DNA from 3 places in the Pantoea sp. X-Soil-ISGK-355 genome. Region 2 is predicted to be linked to each of the others. Evidence: predicted binding sites of a transcription regulator. Region 2 holds the regulator's gene; each other region holds the start of a gene.
What was found. Region 2 encodes ArgR, which controls arginine synthesis, uptake and breakdown. Its sites were predicted from a motif close to ANTGAATAAAAATACANT; they were not measured.

Region 1 (6,715 bases), 320 kb from region 2:
GCCGGAATAATTGATCGGTCAGAGGCCACCGAGGCTTTCGCTACCAGCGGAACAGCGCTGGCACCGCGCACCGGCGTAAACGGCTCAGCTTTAAAGAAGACGAATGACGGGTTGGTTTCCAGCAGCGCACGCACCTCCTGCGGTGAGTGCTCCTGCGCCCACTGGCGAATCGCCTGCATCGACATATCTTCCCGCTTCACTTCACCGCGGTCGATCAGCTCTTTACCGATACTGTGGTAGCCCCAGCCATTTTTACCGGCGTAACCAAAGAAGGTCATCGGGCGGCCATCGCCAAAGTCGACGTAACCACTGCCCTGCACATCCATCATGAAGTTATCAATTAGCGAGTTGCTGTAGGCAATGACGTAGCGGTCATCAAGTCCGCCACTATAGATAGAGGCGCGGCTCGGTAATTTCTCTCCGCGTTTGCGCGGCGGCATACGGTAGATCGGATACTGGAATTCGCCCTGCCGGGTGTAGCGCGCTTCCACGACCGGCGTGTAGTAACCGGTGAACTGCACATTACCGTAGTTGTCCGTGCCCTCCATCTGCCACGCGTTCAGGCCATACTGACGAAGCTGCCGGGTATCGGCGCCTGCCATCAGCCAGCTTTCAATTGCGCTGTAGGTGCCGTTCTGACGATTATAAAGAGCGGATGAGGCGGACTGAATCTGGCGCACCTGATCGCCAAAGTCTTTGCCATTAACCGGTGCGCCTTTAGCATTGGGCTGATTCACCAGCGCCAGCGGCTGTTCCAGTTTGCCATCTTTATATTGCTGACCGCGATCGGTCGGTTTAGAGCTACAGGCCGCCAGCAGCGTGATTAACGCGCCAGTGAGTGCATACTTCACCCAATGTGATTTCATTATCTTCTCTTTTTATAACTGTTCGCCCCGCGACGATAGCAAAGCCCCCGACAGAATGAAATGCATCCGCTTTGACCTGGCGCATATCAGTTCAATAATTAGCCATATGGTTGAATCCTTCAGCAACTGGCTGTTAATTTGGCTTTTATCTTTAAAAAGGGGTTGCATGAATTAGCGCGGAGAGTATAGTGCGCTTCCACGGACGCGGGGTGGAGCAGCCTGGTAGCTCGTCGGGCTCATAACCCGAAGGTCGTCGGTTCAAATCCGGCCCCCGCAACCAATACTTCTGCAGTAGTTTTCAGAAGTCACAGTGTGAGAAGTAAAAGTAATAGAAGCAATACGGACGCGGGGTGGAGCAGCCTGGTAGCTCGTCGGGCTCATAACCCGAAGGTCGTCGGTTCAAATCCGGCCCCCGCAACCAATACTTCTGCAGCAGTTTTACAGAAGTCACAATGTGAAAAAAGTATGATACGGACGCGGGGTGGAGCAGCCTGGTAGCTCGTCGGGCTCATAACCCGAAGGTCGTCGGTTCAAATCCGGCCCCCGCAACCAATCATTTAAACACCTGAAAGGGTGTTTTTTTGTTTCTGCCGTTCGCAAATTCCTCTCAGGCCTCTCCCCGCAGATAAATGCGCGGATAGTCGTGACTACCCGCACACCTTTACCGATGGGCCAGCGCCGCCCCACTCTTCACATAAGCCCTGATGCCTTCCAGAATTGCCTCTGCAACCTGATGCTGATAGCGGGTGGTTCGCAGCTTTCGCTCCTCTTCCACATTACTGATAAACGCGGTCTCTACCAGGATTGACGGGATATCCGGCGCTTTCAGCACCGCAAATCCCGCCTGATCCACGGTGCGTTTATGCAGATGGTTGATGCGCCCCATGCGATGCAGCACCTCTTTACCAAACCTGAGGCTGTCGTGAATCGTCTGACGCTGCACCATGTCGAACATGGTGTGATCAAGATAGCGGTCGCCGCTTTTGCTGACGCCGCCAATCAGGTCTGATTCATTCTGGGTCTGCGCCAGGAAACGGGCGGCGGCTGACGTGGCACCGCTGGTTGATAAGGCAAATACCGAAGAGCCGCGTGCTGCCCGACTGGTAAAGGCATCAGCATGAATAGACACAAAGAGATCGGCGCGCTGTTTACGGGCTTTGGCGACCCGGACACGCAGCGGAATAAAGACATCCTCGTTGCGCGTCATATAGGCTTTCATGTGGGACTCTTTATCGATCAGCGCTTTGAGTCGCCGTCCGATCTTCAGCACAATATCTTTCTCGCGCGTCTTATATTTGCCGTGCGCGCCAGGATCTTCTCCGCCATGGCCGGGATCAATCATGATGATAATCGGACGATCGCGTCCCGCTTTGCCGGGTAACGGCGCCTGCACCCCTTCATCCTTCTCCAGATCGCCCTGATTATAATCTTTCAGCAGGGCCAGCAGCGGATCGTCTTCCACATGGTCCTGGCTCGGGTAGAGATCGACCACCAGCCGGTGATTGATACCAGCGACCGGTGCCAGATTAAAGATCTTCGGTGCGACGTTGCGCTTCAGCTCCAGAACAACGCGCACCGTGTTGCTGTCGAACTGGCCGACCCGGGCATTTTTGATAAAGGGATCGTCGACCCGAACCTGCTTATCCACCCCTTTCAGGGTCGAATTAAGATGCAGGCCCTGAATATCGATTACCAGTCGTTCGGGATTGCTCAGCGCAAACTGCTTGTATTTCAGCGCGACACTGGACTCCAGCGTCATGCGCGAGTAAGTGGATGAGGGCCAGATACGCACCGCCACAATGTGGTTCTTTGCCGCCAGCCCTGTACGGCTGACGCTCAGCAACAGTAAGGCGCCTGTCCCCTGTAAAAATCGTCTGCGTGAAAAATGGGAATTACCGTCTGACATGCCGCTCCAGCTGCTGTGTTATGTCTAAAAAAGCGCCAGTTAATCAAATGGCGGCGAAAACTTTATCCAATCCGCAGGATGATGTCACCCTGGAAACCCCAAATAATGCAGGCTGTTAGCGGCTTTGACACCCATAAAAACGTAAATTTTCGTCAGGATTAAGGCTTGCAAAATCGGGCGTAAAAGAATAAAAATACAGAAAATACGAATAAACATTCACTGAGGGTTGGCCGTGAAGGAACGTAGTACCGAACTGGTTCAGGGTTTTCGCCATACCGTTCCCTATATCAATGCCCACCGGGGTAAAACCTTTGTCATCATGCTGGGTGGCGAAGCGATTGAGCATGAGAACTTCTCTGGCATCGTTAACGACATCGGCCTGCTGCACAGCCTGGGCATCCGCCTGGTGGTGGTTTATGGCGCACGGCCACAGATAGACGCCAGCCTGGCTCAGCAGCAACTGGAACCGGTTTATCATAAATTTACCCGGGTGACTGATGCGCAATCGCTGGAGTTAGTGAAGCAGGCTGCTGGTCGGTTGCAGTTAGATATCACTGCCCGCCTTTCAATGAGTCTTAACAATACCCCGCTGCAGGGCGCGCATATCAATGTGGTCAGCGGCAACTTCATTATTTCACAGCCGCTGGGCGTGGATGATGGCGTGGATTACTGCCACAGCGGGCGTATCCGTCGTATTGATGAAGAGGCGATTCATCGCCAGCTGGATAACGATGCCATCGTGCTGATGGGTCCGGTTGCAGTCTCTGTGACCGGCGAAAGCTTTAATCTGACGTCAGAAGAAGTGGCTACCCAGCTGGCAATTAAGCTCAAAGCGGAAAAAATGATCGGTTTCTGCTCCGAGCAGGGCGTGCTGAACAGCGATGGTGAAATCATCTCCGAGCTGTTCCCGAACGATGCACAGGCCCGCATCGACGAGATTGAAAAGGAAGGTGATTATCTTTCTGGTACGGTCCGCTTCCTGCGTGGCGCGGTGAAAGCCTGCCGCAGTGGCGTGCGCCGCAGCCATCTCATCAGCTATCAGGAAGATGGCGCGCTGTTGCAGGAGCTCTTCTCACGCGACGGTATCGGTACGCAGATCGTGATGGAGTCGGCCGAGCAGATCCGTCGCGCCAATATCAACGACATCGGCGGTATCCTCGAACTGATCCGTCCGCTGGAGCAACAAGGCATTCTGGTGCGTCGCTCACGTGAGCAACTGGAAATGGAGATAGATAAGTTCACGATTATTCAGCGCGACAATCTGACCATCGCCTGTGCCGCCCTCTATCCGTTTATGGATGAGAAGATTGGTGAAATGGCCTGTGTGGCGGTTCATCCTGACTATCGCAGCTCTTCACGCGGTGAGATGTTGCTGCAGCGCGTAGCGTTGCAGGCGAAGCAGATGGGACTGCAAAAGCTGTTTGTGTTAACCACGCGCAGCATCCACTGGTTCCAGGAGCGCGGCTTTACGCCGGTTGATATTGAGTCACTGCCCGAGAGTAAAAAAGAGATGTACAACTATCAGCGCCGTTCCAAGGTGCTGATGGCCGACCTCACCTGATTTCATCCCGAAGGGACAGGCCCCCGTTGTGGACTGTCCCCTTTTTCTCAGCTGGTTTCACCCAGTCGCTCCACCAGACCGCTGCGTCGCTGCGTCTGCAACTGCACGGCTCGCTGAAATACGCCCGGTTCGCTGTAAATAGTCAGTTGCTTACGTGCGCGGGTAATCGCGGTATACACCAGTTCGCGGGTCAGCACCGGCAGAAACTGCGTCGGCATCACCAGCGCAGTGTGGTCGAACTCCGACCCCTGCGATTTATGCACCGTCATTACCCAGGCCGTTTCATGTGAAGGTAACCGGCTCGGCTGGATCGCCTTGATTGACCCATCCGGCAGCGGGAAAAAGACCTTCAGGTTACCCTCTTCATCCCGCAGCGTAATGCCGATATCGCCATTAAACAGGCCGAGCGCGCTGTCATTTCGGGTAATCATCACAGGACGTCCTTCATACCAGCGGCTGCCCATGCCAGGACGCCGGATGCGCTGCAGTTGCATCAGTCGCTGCTCAATGCGCTGGTTCAGACCCTGCACGCCAAATGGCCCGTCACGGAGTGCACACAGCAGCTGATAACGACCAAATGCAGCAATCACCTCAGCAGGCGGTGCCTGTCGGCGGATAAGTTGCAGGAAGGGCTGATAGCCCTGTGCGACCTCATCCAGCATCACCTGATAGGCTTCCGCGCTGTTCAGCGTCTGAAAACTGACATCTTCATGGGCCGCAGCAAACACCGCCCTGACCTGCTCTGCATCACCACGATTGATCGCTTTTGCCAGCTGCCCGATGCCGGATGAAGCGTCAAAACGATAACTTTTCTGCAGCAGGCAGATGCTGTCACGCACGACTGGTGCCTGCCTGTTGTCACTGCCCTGCAGCGTGCAGCCAGTCAGCAGGGCAAGCTGTTCTGCCCGCGCCTGGCTGTAGCCGCTTTCCGTGCAGCGGCAGATGTCGCCCAGCACCGCACCCGCTTCAACCGAAGCGAGCTGATCGCGGTCGCCCAGAAACACCACGCGGGCATGGGCAGGCAGCGCGGCGATCAGCTTTGCCATCATCGAGAGATCGACCATTGACGCTTCATCCACTACCAGCACATCAAGATGCAGCGGATTGCCGGCATGGTAGCGTAACCGCTGGGTATCGGGCTGCGCGCCCAGCAGACGATGCAGCGTGGTGGCTTCGGCGGGAAAACGCCGCCGCTCTTCGTCGCTGACTACCAGTTCCTGCAGCGCCCGGCCCAGCGACTCGGTCAACCGTGCGGCAGCTTTACCGGTCGGTGCCGCGAGCTGAATCCGCAGCGCGCCGGGATTCAGGCGAATCAGGGCGGCGAGGAGTTTCGCCACGGTGGTGGTTTTACCGGTGCCCGGCCCGCCGGAAATGACCGCCGTCTTGCGGGTCAGCGCCACGGCCGCAGCAATTTTCTGCCAGTTCTCCGGCTGGTCGCCAAACAGGCTGTTCAGCACGTCTCCTGCGGCACGCATATCAAACGCAGTTTTGATTTCCTGTGCAGCAAAAAAGTCGGCGACCCGGCCTTCGCTGTACCATAGCCGATGCAGATATAAACGCTGGTTACTCAGCACCAGCGGTGTCACCCGGCTGCCGTCACTGACGGCCGACCAGTCTGCCAGGCGTGATGGCCAGTCATCCGGCGCGCCAGCCGCCTGCCAGATGGCCTGAGCCAGCGCAGGCTGACGCCCCGCAAACAGGCTATCTTCACAGAGGTTGCTCAGCGGTAAACAGACGTGCCCTTCTCCCGCCTCCGCGCTGACGCAGGCAGCCGCCAGCAGCAGCGCAGGCTGTGATTCTGTCGCCACCAGACGCGCAAACTGGATATCCAGCGGCCGCAGGAGACGCTTCTCAACCGCCTGCAGCAGCAGACTCAGCATGTCACTCATAACATCTCCCCGGTTTCACCAAACAACGCATCAATCTCTTCCACAAAAGCTTCGGAAGGCCGGGTAGCAAAAATGCCGTTGTCCGGCGAGCTGCCATCCATCCCGCGTAAAAACAGATAAAACACCCCGCCAAAATGTTGCTGATAGTTGTAGTCCGGCAGGCGATGCTGCAGATAGCGATGCAGCGCCAGCGTATAGAGCTGATACTGCAGATCGTAGCGGTGGCCAATCATCGCCTGCGCCATCGCTTCGGGGGTGTAAGCGGCGTGACTTTCCCCCAGCCAGTTCGATTTGTAATCCAGCAGATAATATTTTCCCTGCCAGCGGAAGACCAGATCGATAAAGCCCTTCAGCATGCCGCGCACCTGGCGAAAATCCAGCGGAGCGGCCTGCTGAGAAAGTGTATCGTGACGACGCAGCAGATCATCAAGATCCGCCGCCGTCAGAAGATTGTTGATCGGCAGATAAAACTCCATCTCGATGAGCCGTTCAC
Region 2 (6,715 bases):
TGAAACACATCATGCGATGATTAACGGCATCCGCACCTTCGTTGCAACCGCATTGGGTTCACTGTTCTGGCTCTATACGGGCTGGACCTCTGGCAGTGGCTGTATGGTAATGCTGGCCGTAATTACCGCGCTGGCGATGCGTATGCCTAACCCGCTGATGATGGCCAAGGATTTTCTCTACGGCATGACGGTCGCGGTTCCGCTGGGGGCGCTCTATTTTATGTATGTTCTGCCCGCGACACAGCAGAGCGCACTACTGCTTTGCATCGCTATCGGCATACTGGGTTTTATCGGCGGCATCTTTATTCAGCGGCGTCAGCTCGGCACGCTGGGCGCGTTGATTGGTACGCTCAACGTGCTGGTTCTCGATAATCCGATGGAATTTCACATTAACGTCTTCCTCGATAATGTGCTCGGTCAGGTTATCGGCTGCTTTGTCGCGATGATGGTCATTCTGCTGATTCGGGATAAATCGAAGGCGCGCACCGGCCGCAAACTGCTGAACCGCTTTATGTATGCAGCGGTCTCGGCCATGACAACCAATCAGGCGCGTCGGCGTGAAAATCATCTGCCAGCGCTCTATCAGCAACTGTTTTTGCTGCTGAACCTGTTTCCGGGTGATATCAATAAATATCGCATCGCTCTGACGCTGATCATCGGTCATCAGCGATTACGCGACGCAGAAGTGCCAGTTAATGCCGATCTCTCTGCGTATCACCGACAGCTGCGTTACACCGCCGATCGGGTGATCTCCGCCAGCAGCGACGACAAGCGCCGTTACTACTTTGAACGTCTGCTTAAAGAGCTGGATGTCTATCAGGAAAAACTGGTCCATTACGAGGCACCCGTCAGCGTAACGGAACCGGTCAAACGACTGGCGACGATGCTGGATAAGTACCAGAACACACTCATCCAAATCTGAATCTGGCCGCTGCGACCTGCAGCGGCCAGTGCAATCCCCACCCATCACAAAATCTGTCGCTTTTGCCAACTATACTCTCCAGACGGAAGAGCAAAACTGACAGGAGCGAATCAATGAAATCACTGCAAGAGAACGAACTGTTCCGGACCGGCTATTTAGCGGACGGTCAGTGGCATCAGGCGGCGTCCACGTTTGACGTGACTAATCCGGCAACCGGCGAGGTGATTGCGCAGGTGGCAAAAGCCGGTAAGGCGGAAACGGAACAGGCTATCGCCGCAGCGGAACGTGCCTTTCCCGCCTGGCGGGCGCAGACCGCAAAAGCGCGCGCTGAAATTCTCAATCGCTGGTACCAGCTGATCATTGAGAACAAGCGCTGGCTGGGACAACTGATGACCACTGAACAGGGCAAACCCCTGAAAGAGGCCGAAGGAGAAGTGGAGTACGCCGCCAGCTTTATTCAGTGGTTCGCCGAGCAGGCGAAACGGGCGAACGGCGAGATCATTCCGCCCGCAAAACCCGGATCCCGCATTCTGGCGACCCGCGAACCGATTGGCGTAGTGGCTGCCATTACGCCGTGGAATTTCCCGATGGCGATGCTGACCCGCAAACTGGGGCCCGCGCTTGCTGCGGGCTGCACCGGCATCATTAAACCTGCTAATAACACGCCACTCTCTGCTTTTGCCCTGCTGGCACTGGCGAAGCAGGCGGGCGTGCCGGATGGCGTGCTGAATGCGGTGGCGGGTGATACTCATGCTATCAGCGATGCGATCATGGCCAGCAAAGCGGTGCGTAAAATCTCGTTCACCGGCTCAACGCAGGTGGGCAAGCTGCTGATGCGTAATGCCGCCGAAACCATGAAGAAAGTGTCGATGGAACTGGGAGGCAATGCGCCGTACATCGTATTCGACGATGCCGACCTTGATGCCGCCATACAGGGTGCCATTGCCAACAAATTCCGTAATGCGGGTCAGGTGTGCGTCAGTGTTAACCGCTTCTATATTCATAACGCTGTCTATGATGCGTTTACTGAGCAGCTGGCAGCCGAAGTCAGCAAGCTCAAAGTCGGTAATGGCATGGATGAAGGCGTGATTGTCGGACCATTGATTGAAGCGTCGGCGGTGGAAAAAGTTGAGCAGCACGTTAAAGACGCGGTAGCAAAAGGCGGCAAACTACTGGCAGGTGGTGAGCGCCATGCGCTGGGTGGCAACTTCTGGCAGCCTACGGTCATTACCGAGGCGCATGAAGGCATGCAGCTTGCGCAGGAAGAGACCTTTGGTCCGGTGGCTGCCTGTTTCCGCTTTGATGATGAAGATGACGTCATCCGCCGCGCTAATGATACGCCATTCGGCCTTGCTGCTTACTTTTATACCCAGAATCTGCAACGGGTGTTTCGCGTTTCAGCGGCGCTGGAAAGCGGCATGATCGGCATTAACGAATGTGCCGTTTCCACCGAGCTGGCGCCGTTTGGTGGGGTGAAAGAGTCGGGTCTGGGCCGCGAAGGTTCGGTACTGGGTATGGAAGAGTATCTGGAGGTCAAAGCGCTGCACCTGGGCGGTTTGAGCTAACGGCATGAACGGGCGGCAGAGGTCGCCCGCAGACGGAGCATGGGAGCCGTCAGCATGAAAATCGAGCGTTTTGATTTTAATGAAATAGTCGACCAGGCCCATTTCTTTCGCCAGTTCAGCGAGCGATTTGCGCTGGAGGAGCGCCGCATCTGCGATCTGGATGGATTGTGGGATGTTGTGACAGGGGATCTGTTACCGATGCCGCTGGAGATTGAGTTTGTCAATCTGGGTAGAGGACAGCGACGGCGTTATGGCGCGCTGATTCTGTTATTTGATGAAGCGGAAGAGGAGCTGGAAGGCCGGCTGCACTTTAATGTCAGATAATACATCAGATGAAAAAAGGCCCCGGCGAGCGGGGCCAAAGGGTTCGTCATTAATCTGACGAGGAATTACTTATAAAGCTGTGCGGTGATGTGATAGTTATCACCGGTACGCGCCTCGATCACTTTATAGGCGCTGGCACCCTGCTCATCCGCTTTCTGTGAAAGCTCTGCGCGGTAATCCATCGGTGATCCCGCGGTTCCACTGATGGTCACGGTACCCGCAGGCTGCAGATTCTGCGCCTGATCGCCGGTTACCAGCTGTGCGGCAGAAGCGCCGAACGCAATAACGGAAAGCAGACTGACTGTAGCAATGGTTGTTTTGATATTCATGATTATCTCCTCATTACATTCAACAACCTGCGGTTACTCGTAAGGGCGGGTCGTCGATATTTGTTATGCGCCTTCAGACGTCATCACAGTTAATTATTTATAAAGCTCAGCGGTGACATGCCAGGTGTTGTCCTGGTTGTTTTCAATGATGCGATAGTGGCTTGCGCCCTGTGCATCTGCTTTCTCTGACAGCACCTGACGGATATGCGTCTGGTCGCCGTTACGTCCACCGATGCTGATGGTCTGATTCATGGGCTGCAAACCCTGCGCCTGTTCATTCGATACCAGGCTGGCGGCGCTGGCACCCACTGAGAACAGGGACGCCAGACTAAGAGCAGCAATTGCTAATTTAGTTTTCATGGTCAACTCTCCTGAAGATTTTGCTTCAGCTCTCCGGAGCGCAAAAAGGCGCGTCAGACAGAAAGCTGCTGGCATTATTGGGTTTAGTTATACAACGCGGCGGTAGCGTGATAATTGCCGTTGTTGTAAGCCTCGATCACGCGATAGGCTTTTGCGCCCTGCTGATCCGCTTTGTCACTGAGCTTCTGTTTGATATCCATCGGTGAACCCGCGACGCCGCTGACACTGATGGTGCCGACAGCCTGCAGATCCTGTGCCTGCGCGGCATCAATAGATTCTGCTGCTACTGCACCAAATGAGAGTGCAGAGAGAATGCTCAGGGTAGCGATGGTAGTTTTTACGTTCATAGATATTTCCTCGTCGTCTATTTTTATCTTTCTAGTTAGTGTGATTTGCATCACGAAAAGAAGTATAGAACTAATAACGATAGAAATTAATACCCGGCTAATAATGTTTTTTTGTGATTCTTTATCTTTATGCCTACTTTTAATAACTTAACGTTATAAAAACAGCATAAAAAATAGCCTTTAAGACGATTTTAATTACAAAAACAGTGAGATAGATCACTTTGACGTTTAGTGCGAAACTATGAAGCGTATTGGGCTGGAGTTTGATCTGGATCCGGGCAATGGTGCCGGATCAGTGATGTAAAGCAGTGTAAAATAGCGCAGAAGGTTAAGCAGAGTAAACGATCTGACCAAGAGTCAGGTGTATTGAATCAGGCTTATCAGTATTAAACAGCGGAGCAGTGTGACGCAAAACTATGGGCAGAGAGAACAAACTGACGACCTGGGGCAGGATAGCAGGCCGTCAGTCAGCGGTCAGAGTTCCTGTTCAAACAGGTTGAGGATCGCGCTGTGCAGCTGCTTAACCGTAAAGTCGCGCGCACGGGTAATAAAGATTGTGTCATCGCCAGCGATCGTGCCAAGAATCCCATGCGCTTTGCCCAGCGAATCCAGCATACGTGCAATCAGCTGTGCTGCGCCCGGACTGGTATGAATCACCACCAGCGCATCGTTGTAGTCGATATCCAGTACCAGGTTTTTTAACGGGCTGGTGGTGGTCGGCACGCCCAGTTCAGCGGGCAGGCAATAGACCATTTCCATCCTGGCATTACGGGTGCGTACTGCGCCAAACTTGGTCAGCATCCGCGAGACTTTGGACTGATTGATATTTTCAAAGCCCTCATCCTGAAGCGCCTGAACAATTTCGCCCTGGGAACTGAATTTTTCTTCTTTTAATAAGGCCTTGAAAGCCTTGATCAGATCGTCTTGTTTCGATGGGTTTCGCATAGGTTACCAATAAATAGAGAGAATAACCGCGCATCCGCCCGCGGCAGAGTGGTGATTATGCATTTAAATGCATTTTTATGCAATCGGTCGATTGGTGAGCAGAGTTCGGGCGGCTAGCGGGCGGCGATAATAGCAAATAAATTCGCTCAGACCAAAACCCCCGTCACAGCCCCGAAAGGCGAAGGTTGCAAAGTTGTTATATTATTGGTGGTGTAGTATCAAAAGTAGTAACAGAAAACGCACACAGCCGTTCTCTGTCTGACGACGGCAAAGTTGTCGGTCATTCAGGCGCAATGATAAGTAACTTTTGAATCCGGCGAGCAAGTGTGAAAACACGTAGAATTAACAGCGGATATTTATCATCGCCTGAGCAGTTGATTAAGGTCTGACACAGATAGAATTTCGGCCCATCTCTGCCCCACCTTAATAAGGAGTTAAGAATGAAAGTTGCCGTTCTCGGTGCCGCTGGCGGCATAGGCCAGGCGCTCGCACTTCTGCTCAAAACCCAGCTTCCCGCAGGTTCAGAACTCTCACTGTATGACATTGCGCCGGTTACGCCTGGCGTTGCCGTTGATCTCAGCCATATTCCTACTGCTGTAGCTATTGAAGGTTTTAGTGGAGAAGACGCCACGCCTGCCTTACAGGGTGCCGATGTGGTACTGATTTCTGCTGGCGTCGCACGTAAACCCGGTATGGATCGCGCGGACCTGTTTAATGTAAACGCAGGCATTGTTCGTAACCTGATTGAGCAGGTTGCCACCACGGCCCCTAAAGCGCTGATTGGCGTGATTACCAATCCGGTCAATACCACTGTTGCTATCGCGGCAGAAGTGCTGAAAAAGCACGGCGTTTACGACAAAAACCGTCTGTTCGGTGTAACCACGCTGGACATTATTCGTGCTAACACCTTTGTGGCCGCGCTGAAAGGTAAGCAGCCGGATCAGGTGGAAGTGCCGGTGATTGGCGGCCACTCTGGCGTAACCATTCTGCCGCTGCTGTCACAGGTCAAAGGCGTCAGCTTCAGCGATCAGGAAGTGGCTGATTTAACCAAACGCATTCAGAACGCCGGCACAGAAGTGGTGGAAGCTAAAGCGGGTGGCGGATCGGCCACGCTGTCGATGGGCCAGGCGGCTGCACGTTTCGGTTTATCACTGGTACGTGCGCTGAAGGGCGAGGCGAATGTTATAGAGTGTGCTTACGTGGAAGGCGAGGGCGAATATGCCCGCTTCTTCTCTCAGCCGCTGCTGCTCGGTAAAAACGGGATTGCTGAACGCAGACCAATTGGCACACTCAGCGCTTTCGAACAACAGGCGCTGTCAGGCATGCTCGATACGCTGAAGAAAGATATTGCTCAGGGTGAAGAGTTCGTTAAGCCGTAACTGACGGATCAGACTTGCAATAACGCCCGGCTTTGCCGGGCGTTTTCATTACAGGCCGCCAGATTTGAAGGCGCGGGCTGCGGGCGTACCGTTGCTGGCAGGGAGCTTCTTGCCCAGGGTTTCCATGCGCATCTGGAATGGTGGGAACGGCATTTCAATACCGTGTTGTTCAAATCCGAGCAGAATCAGCTGGTGCAGTTCATGACGCAGCGGCATACGGTGCCCCATCTCTGCAGCATGTACCCTGATCTCAAACAACTGAATCCCCTGCTGCAAATCGACGAGGAAGGCTTCCGGCTGTGGCGTATCAAGCACATAACTGCAGCGCTCAGCCGCCTGAACCAGAATGGTGGTTACCTGTTCACTGCTGACTTTGGCCGGGGCCGGGATGGTGAGCACCACACGCGTTACGGAATCGGACAGCGACCAGTTAATAAACTGCTCGGTGATAAAGGCCTTGTTTGGCACGATGATCTCTTTGCGGTCCCAGTCGGTAATGGTGGTAGCACGCGTATTAATACGAGTGATGCTGCCGGTCAGGTCG
Region 3 (6,715 bases), 3.0 Mb from region 2:
AAGGTTCTCTTGCTGGCGGGCATCCTTCTATATTTCTCCAGCGCCTGGCTGCCATAGATTTGCGCGCCTAGTGACCAGTATGGCGAGAGGGTGTAGCCCGCCTCAATCACATGGCGGCGCTGATAGCGCTCAGCCTCGCCGAATGCGTAGGCAACCGCGTGACGTTCATCTTTGTAGCGCAGCGCAGCGGTGTAAATGGCGTCAATTTTTTGTCTGGCCTGGGTTTGCAACGCCAGCGTTTTTCCTGAATCATGCCGTATGGTTTTGTTAACGAAAGCAAGATCCAGCCGGGCATTCTGCCACGTCAGTGCTCCGCTATAGCCAGCATAGCTGTTGCGCGACAGGCGATCCGTGGTCGTCAGCACGCCGATATTTTTCAGTTCCTGCCAGCCTGCCTTTCCATCGAACCGTAGCCTGCGATTGCCGAGCTTTAGCTTAAGATAGCGCTGACTGAACTTGCTAAAGCCGTGGGCATCCCGCTTCTCCATGTTACCACCGCTGTCATAGAGCAGACCGCGCGTGGAGAAGTAGTCGCTTGACCCCAGGCGTACGGCGCGGGTATAAGTCGTATCAAATCCAAGCAGGTCCCACTGATAACCGGAACGAAAATCGACTGTCGCGGCCTGGCCCCAGGCATTGTGAACCGCGGTGGGCTGTGCTTCGTCCTCCTTGAGATACTTCCAATGGTTGCGCAGTTTGAAATCGAGCGCCGCGTCACCCCATAATTTATTCTGCGCGGAGGGGGCGTGAATGTCAGACGCCTTAACACTCCCCCCCAAAAAAAGCAGCAATAGTGAAAAAAATAAATGAAAATAGTATTTTTCTTTCATTTTTAAATCCTTCCCCTGGCGATAGTAAAAATCCGTCACGCCATGACAATAAGGGTGACCCGGTTCCGTTAACCCATAAAAAAACCCGACTCGCTGCCCTCTGTTAAAAAGGGTAGCGAGTCGGGTTTTGCTTAAAAAAATAACAATCCCGCACTGACTCCGGGACTATATTTATTTAACTTCAGAAAGTCAGCGTAAAAAAACCGTTATGTGATAGGTGGCACAAAATATCTTTGTACGTCAGTGTTACTTAAATTAAAGCGTTACACAGCACATTATATGAGACCACGCTGCACGGAAGAGAAATAAACGCGGTCAGGCATCCGGAAAAAGAGACACCCTGGCCAGGGCGTCCTCAGGGGTTTACCACGCAGGTACGCCGCTGTGAAAACGCAACTCCGTGTCCGGCTCGCTAATCAGCTTTGCTTCGACCCGGCCAATCGCCTGCACCCGCGGCGCAATATCCTTACCGGCAATCTGCGCCGCCAGCGTTAAATAGTCCTGATAATGCCGCGCCTCTGAGCGCAGCAGCGAAATATAGAACTTCGCCAGTTCATCATCAAGATACGGCGCCAGACTGGCGAAACGCTCGCAGGATCGCGCCTCAATGTAAGCACCACAAATCAGCTTATCCACCAGCGTCTCCGGCTCATGGGTGGTCACTTCGCGCAACAGCGATTTAGCATAGCGGCTGGAGGTGATCTTCTGATAGACCAGCCCGCGCGACTGCATAATTTCCCAGACCTGATAGAAGTGATGCAGCTCCTCTTTAATCAGTAGCACCATCTTCTCCACCAGCTCATCCGCCCACGGCAGCGCATTGCGCACAATGATGCGTTTCGTCAGGTTCTTATGGGCGTTGATAAAGTCGCTGTCGCCATCTTCCCGGAAGATAAAATCTTCATAGGGTTTCAGCCACGCCAGAATAGCGTCGCCGCTGGGTTTGTCGGCCACATATTTGCGGATCAGCCACACCGCAGTCTGGGCGGCTTTCAGCTCACACACCAGATGGTCGGTTAACAGCAGGGTCAGGTTTTCCGGCTTGCGCGCCTCATCAATCCAGGCCTGTGGCGTGCGGCAGTGCAGAAACTGATAGATCGGTTCGAGTAAGGGTGCGTAATTCATGATGTCAGAAAAGGGGTGGCAGAAGTGACAGGCGGAGAACTCTCCGCCCCGGCTACTTAGTGGCGAATACCATCATCATCTTCATCTTCGATGGCGTCGTCATCTTCGTCTTCATCTTCAGCATCAGGGTCTTCAAAATAGGTGCCCCAGCCGTCGTAGTCGACGTTGTACTTACCAATCAGGTTCACCAGCTGCTCAACCTGCACATCGATCAGTTCAGGCTTCAGCGCAGATTCGCTGATGATGTCGACGCACATCACGGTGGTGCCATCTTCCAGCTCCAGCTCTTCCGGCTCGGTCACTTCATAACCCAGCTTGAACGCATCAACGGCCGCTTTTTCCAGCGAATCAAAATTATTGCATGAGAGATGATGCTCGATGGTATAGAGCGCATCAGGATCGCTGCCATCCTCCAGCAGCTCTTCGATAATCTGCCGCGTCTCTTCCTGCTGCTCTTCCAGTAATGCTTCATATGCCATGACAATGTCCTCTCTGAGTTCGGCAATAATCAATTATTTTCCCACACTGCCTGTCGCGCCACTACACAAAACGAAAAGTTTATTAGCTCCAGACTTGAAAATGAATATTCATACGGTTAAATTGAATTTTAATTCATTTTAATGATTACCGGAGTGTTGTATGAGTCAGCTGTATCAGCGCCATTTCCTCAGGCTTCTGGATTTTACTCCCGCCGAAATTGATCACCTGCTTTCCCTGTCCGCTGAGTTGAAACAGGCGAAAAAAAGCGCCAGCGAAGTGCAGTATCTGAAAGGCAAAAACATCGCGCTCATCTTCGAAAAAGACTCGACCCGTACCCGATGCTCTTTCGAAGTTGCCGCTTACGATCAGGGTGCAAACGTGACTTATCTTGGCCCGAGTGGCAGTCAGATCGGCCATAAAGAGTCAATGCGCGACACCGCGCGGGTGCTGGGCCGCATGTACGATGGCATTCAGTATCGCGGTTACGGTCAGGAGCTGGTGGAGACGCTGGCAGAACACGCCGGTGTGCCGGTGTGGAACGGTCTGACCACCGAGTTTCACCCAACCCAGCTGCTGGCTGACCTGCTGACCATGCAGGAACATCTGCCAGGCAAAAAACTCAGCGAAATGACACTGGTTTATGTGGGCGATGCGCGCAACAACATGGGTAACACCATGCTGGAAGCCGCCGCACAGGTCGGTCTGGATCTGCGTCTGGTGGCACCGAAGAGCTGCTGGCCAGAGGACGAACTGGTGGCGCAGTGCCGGAAAGCCGCACAGCAGACCGGTGGGAAAATTATCCTCACCGACAATATTGCCGACGGTGTGAAAGGCGCTGACTTTATCTACACCGATGTCTGGGTGTCGATGGGCGAAGCCAAAGCGGTGTGGGCCGAGCGTATTGCGCTGCTGCGTGACTATCAGGTTAACCGGGCGATGCTCGATCTGACCGGCAACCCGCAGGTTAAATTCCTGCACTGTCTGCCCGCCTTCCACGACGATCAGACCACGCTGGGCCAGCAGATGGCGGAACAGTACGATCTGCCCAACGGCATGGAAGTGAGCAACGAGGTGTTCGAATCACCACACAGCATTGTGTTCGACCAGGCTGAGAACCGGATGCACACGATTAAAGCGGTAATGGTGGCCACGCTGGGCCAGCGCTGACCGATCCACTCCAGAGGCGCAAACGTTTTCCTCTTGCTGACCCACCGCGAACGGGTATAATGCGGCCCAATTTGCCGGAGGAAATATGCGACAGCACAGCGGACAATTTGACGCTCAATCACGCCTGACCGCAGGCGGCGCTGCTGTTTCTTTCGGTCATCGACCCGATCTTAAAAAAGCCCCTTAAGCAGGGGCTTTTTTTTGTCCGCAATCCGGCCGCGCAGAGGAGAGAGCTATGGCTAACCCGCTATATCGCAAGCACATTATTTCAATCAACGACCTCAGTCGTGAAGAGCTGGAACTGGCACTGGACACCGCCGCAAAGCTTAAAGCCCATCCGCAGCCGGAACTGCTGAAGCACAAGGTGATCGCCAGCTGCTTCTTTGAGGCGTCGACCCGTACCCGCCTGTCGTTTGAAACCGCCATTCATCGCCTCGGCGCGTCAGCGGTGGGCTTTGCCGACGGCAGTAATACGTCGCTGGGCAAGAAAGGCGAAACGCTGGCCGACACTATTTCAGTAATCAGTACCTACGTTGATGCGATCGTGATGCGTCATCCGCAGGAGGGCGCGGCGCGACTGGCGACCGAATTCTCCGGCGGCATCCCGATTCTCAACGCCGGTGACGGCGCGAACCAGCATCCGACCCAGACGCTGCTCGATCTCTTCACCATTCAGGAGACGCAGAGCCGTCTTAATCAGCTGAATGTGGCGATGGTCGGCGACCTGAAATATGGCCGTACCGTCCACTCCCTGACGCAGGCACTGGCAAAGTTTGACGGCAACCGCTTCTTCTTCATCGCGCCCGATGCGCTGGCGATGCCAGCCTATATCACCGATATGCTGGATGAGAAGAACATCGCCTGGTCACGGCATGACAGCTTTGAAGAGGTGATGCCGCAGCTTGATATCCTTTACATGACGCGGGTGCAGAAAGAGCGGCTCGACCCGTCCGAATATGCCAACGTCAAAGCACAGTTCATTCTGCGCGCTGCCGACCTCAGCACAGCGCGCGACAATATGAAGGTGCTGCACCCGCTGCCACGCATCGATGAAATCACCACCGATGTCGATAAAACCCCGTATGCCTGGTATTTCCAGCAGGCGGGTAATGGCATCTATGCGCGCCAGGCTCTGCTGGCACTGGTTTTAAACAGCGAACTCGCCCTGTAAGGAGACCCCCCATGACGCAGGACAACAAATTGCAGGTCGAAGCGATCAAGCGCGGCACGGTCATCGACCATATTCCGGCGCAGATCGGCTTTAAACTGCTCTCCCTGTTCCGGCTGACCGAAACCGATCAGCGCATTACCATCGGTCTGAATCTGCCGTCGGGCGAGATGGGCCGCAAAGATCTGATCAAGATTGAGAACACCTTTCTCACCGACGATCAGGTGAATCAGCTGGCGGTCTATGCGCCGCACGCCACGGTTAACCGCATCGACGACTACGAAGTGGTGGCGAAGATCGCCCCGACGCTGCCGGATCACGTTGAACGGGTGCTGACCTGCCCGAACAGCAACTGCATCAGCCGCAGCGAGCCGGTCTTCTCCAGCTTTGCCGTGAAGCAGCGCGCCGACGATGTGTATCTGAAGTGCAAATATTGCGAGAAAGAGTTCGCCCGCCATGTGGTGCTGGGTCACTGGTAATCGCCCTGCCCGACCTTATAATGGGCAATACCGGCGGCATCGCCGCCTGACGACATAATCAAAGGAGCCATGATGTCTCGTGAAATCAGTACTGAAAAAGCCCCTGCCGCTATCGGTCCCTATGTTCAGGGTGTCGATCTGGGCAGCATGATCATTACCTCTGGCCAGATCCCGGTGGATCCGGCGACCGGCCAGGTGGCAGATGACATTGCCGCACAGGCACGTCAGTCACTGGAAAATGTGAAGGCGATTGTTGAAGCCGCGGGTCTGAAGGTGGGTGACATCGTGAAGACCACGGTGTTCGTGAAGGACCTGAATGATTTCGCCACGGTCAACGCGACGTATGAAGCGTTTTTCACCGAGCATGAGGCTCACTTCCCGGCGCGTTCCTGTGTCGAGGTGGCGCGTCTGCCAAAAGATGTGAAGATCGAAATCGAAGCGATTGCCGTCCGTCGCTAAGCCTCACGCCGCCTCTGCCCGCGTAAGCCGGAGAGAGGCGGCGAATTCGTTACCGCTTAGCCGGTCGCCACAGCCACAGCACCGTAATCGCCAGCGCAAACAGCACGCCAAAACCGACGCCCGTCGCCACCGCAGGTGCACCCGCTTTTATCGCCAGCGTATAGAGCCCCAGCATGATCAGCATGGCGCTGTTCTCACCCAGGTTCTGAACCGCAATCGCATTGCCTGACCCGACGCTCTCTTTGCCGCGCGCCTGCAGCAGCGCATTCAGGGGGACCACAAAGAAACCGCCCAGCGCACCAATCAGCATCAGCACTAAATAAGCATTCATCAGGGAGTGCTGCAGCGCGAAGACCACCACCATCACGCCAATCAGCACACCGGCCGGCATGCAGCGACGCACGGTCTCCAGCGTGACCAGCTTCGCCGCCGCTGCCGCGCCAATCACAATGCCGATCGCCACCATGGCATTCAGGGTGGTTGGCGTGGTGTTGTCATTGATGCCCAGCGCCACCGGCACCCAGAGCACCAGCAGGAAACGCAGCGTCACGCCAGCGCCCCAGAACAGACTGGTGCCGAGCAGCGAGAAGCGCGTCTCTGCGTCACGCCACAGCAGCGCAGCGGCACTGAAGAAACTGCGCGTCATCACGCCGAACTGCCAGCTCTGCCCCGGACGTGCCGCCTGCAGTTTCGGGATAAACAGGTTCGCGACTACGGCGATGCCGTAAGTCAGTGCACAGATCCCCAGCGCCGCCAGAATATGCCAGTCAGCCAGCATCCCGCCCGCCACCGAGCCAAGCAGAATGGCGGCGATGGTCGAGGCCTCCATCAGCCCGTTGGCTTTCACCAGCTTCTCGCCGTGGGTGATCTCACCGAGGATGCCATATTTGGCCGGCGAGTAGGCCGCTGCGCCCGCGCCCACCAGGGTGTAGCCGACAAAGGGATTGAAGCCGAAGCAGATCACCAGCGCGCCCAGCAGCTTAAGGCTGTTGGCGAGCATCATCACC

Region 1: argA (amino-acid N-acetyltransferase) is a predicted target of ArgR. The motif match lies at 2,955-2,972, and genes of this name have one in related genera.
Region 3: argF (ornithine carbamoyltransferase) is a predicted target of ArgR. The motif match lies at 2,555-2,572, and genes of this name have one in related genera.

Annotation. Positions count from the first base shown of each region.
Region 1 covers NZ_AP035971.1:3,261,871-3,268,585, forward strand. The annotation lists gene mltA (murein transglycosylase A) at 1-866, opposite strand, end outside; tRNA gene AC6I8J_RS14945 (tRNA-Met) at 1,070-1,146, shown strand; tRNA gene AC6I8J_RS14950 (tRNA-Met) at 1,211-1,287, shown strand; tRNA gene AC6I8J_RS14955 (tRNA-Met) at 1,342-1,418, shown strand; gene amiC (N-acetylmuramoyl-L-alanine amidase AmiC) at 1,528-2,772, opposite strand; gene argA (amino-acid N-acetyltransferase) at 3,005-4,333, shown strand; gene recD (exodeoxyribonuclease V subunit alpha) at 4,381-6,222, opposite strand; gene recB (exodeoxyribonuclease V subunit beta) at 6,219-6,715, opposite strand, start outside.
Region 2 covers NZ_AP035971.1:3,583,701-3,590,415, reverse strand. The annotation lists gene aaeB (p-hydroxybenzoic acid efflux pump subunit AaeB) at 1-922, shown strand, start outside; gene AC6I8J_RS16435 (NAD-dependent succinate-semialdehyde dehydrogenase) at 1,036-2,487, shown strand; gene AC6I8J_RS16430 (barstar family protein) at 2,542-2,811, shown strand; gene yhcN (peroxide/acid stress response protein YhcN) at 2,877-3,140, opposite strand; gene AC6I8J_RS16420 (YdgH/BhsA/McbA-like domain containing protein) at 3,234-3,500, opposite strand; gene yhcN (peroxide/acid stress response protein YhcN) at 3,584-3,847, opposite strand; gene argR (transcriptional regulator ArgR) at 4,322-4,792, opposite strand; gene mdh (malate dehydrogenase) at 5,233-6,171, shown strand; gene mscM (miniconductance mechanosensitive channel MscM) at 6,220-6,715, opposite strand, start outside.
Region 3 covers NZ_AP035971.1:545,002-551,716, reverse strand. The annotation lists gene AC6I8J_RS02430 (OprD family porin) at 1-869, opposite strand, end outside; gene miaE (tRNA isopentenyl-2-thiomethyl-A-37 hydroxylase MiaE) at 1,194-1,955, opposite strand; gene rraB (ribonuclease E inhibitor RraB) at 2,012-2,434, opposite strand; gene argF (ornithine carbamoyltransferase) at 2,595-3,602, shown strand; gene pyrB (aspartate carbamoyltransferase) at 3,838-4,773, shown strand; gene pyrI (aspartate carbamoyltransferase regulatory subunit) at 4,785-5,249, shown strand; gene ridA (2-iminobutanoate/2-iminopropanoate deaminase) at 5,322-5,708, shown strand; gene lplT (lysophospholipid transporter LplT) at 5,758-6,715, opposite strand, start outside.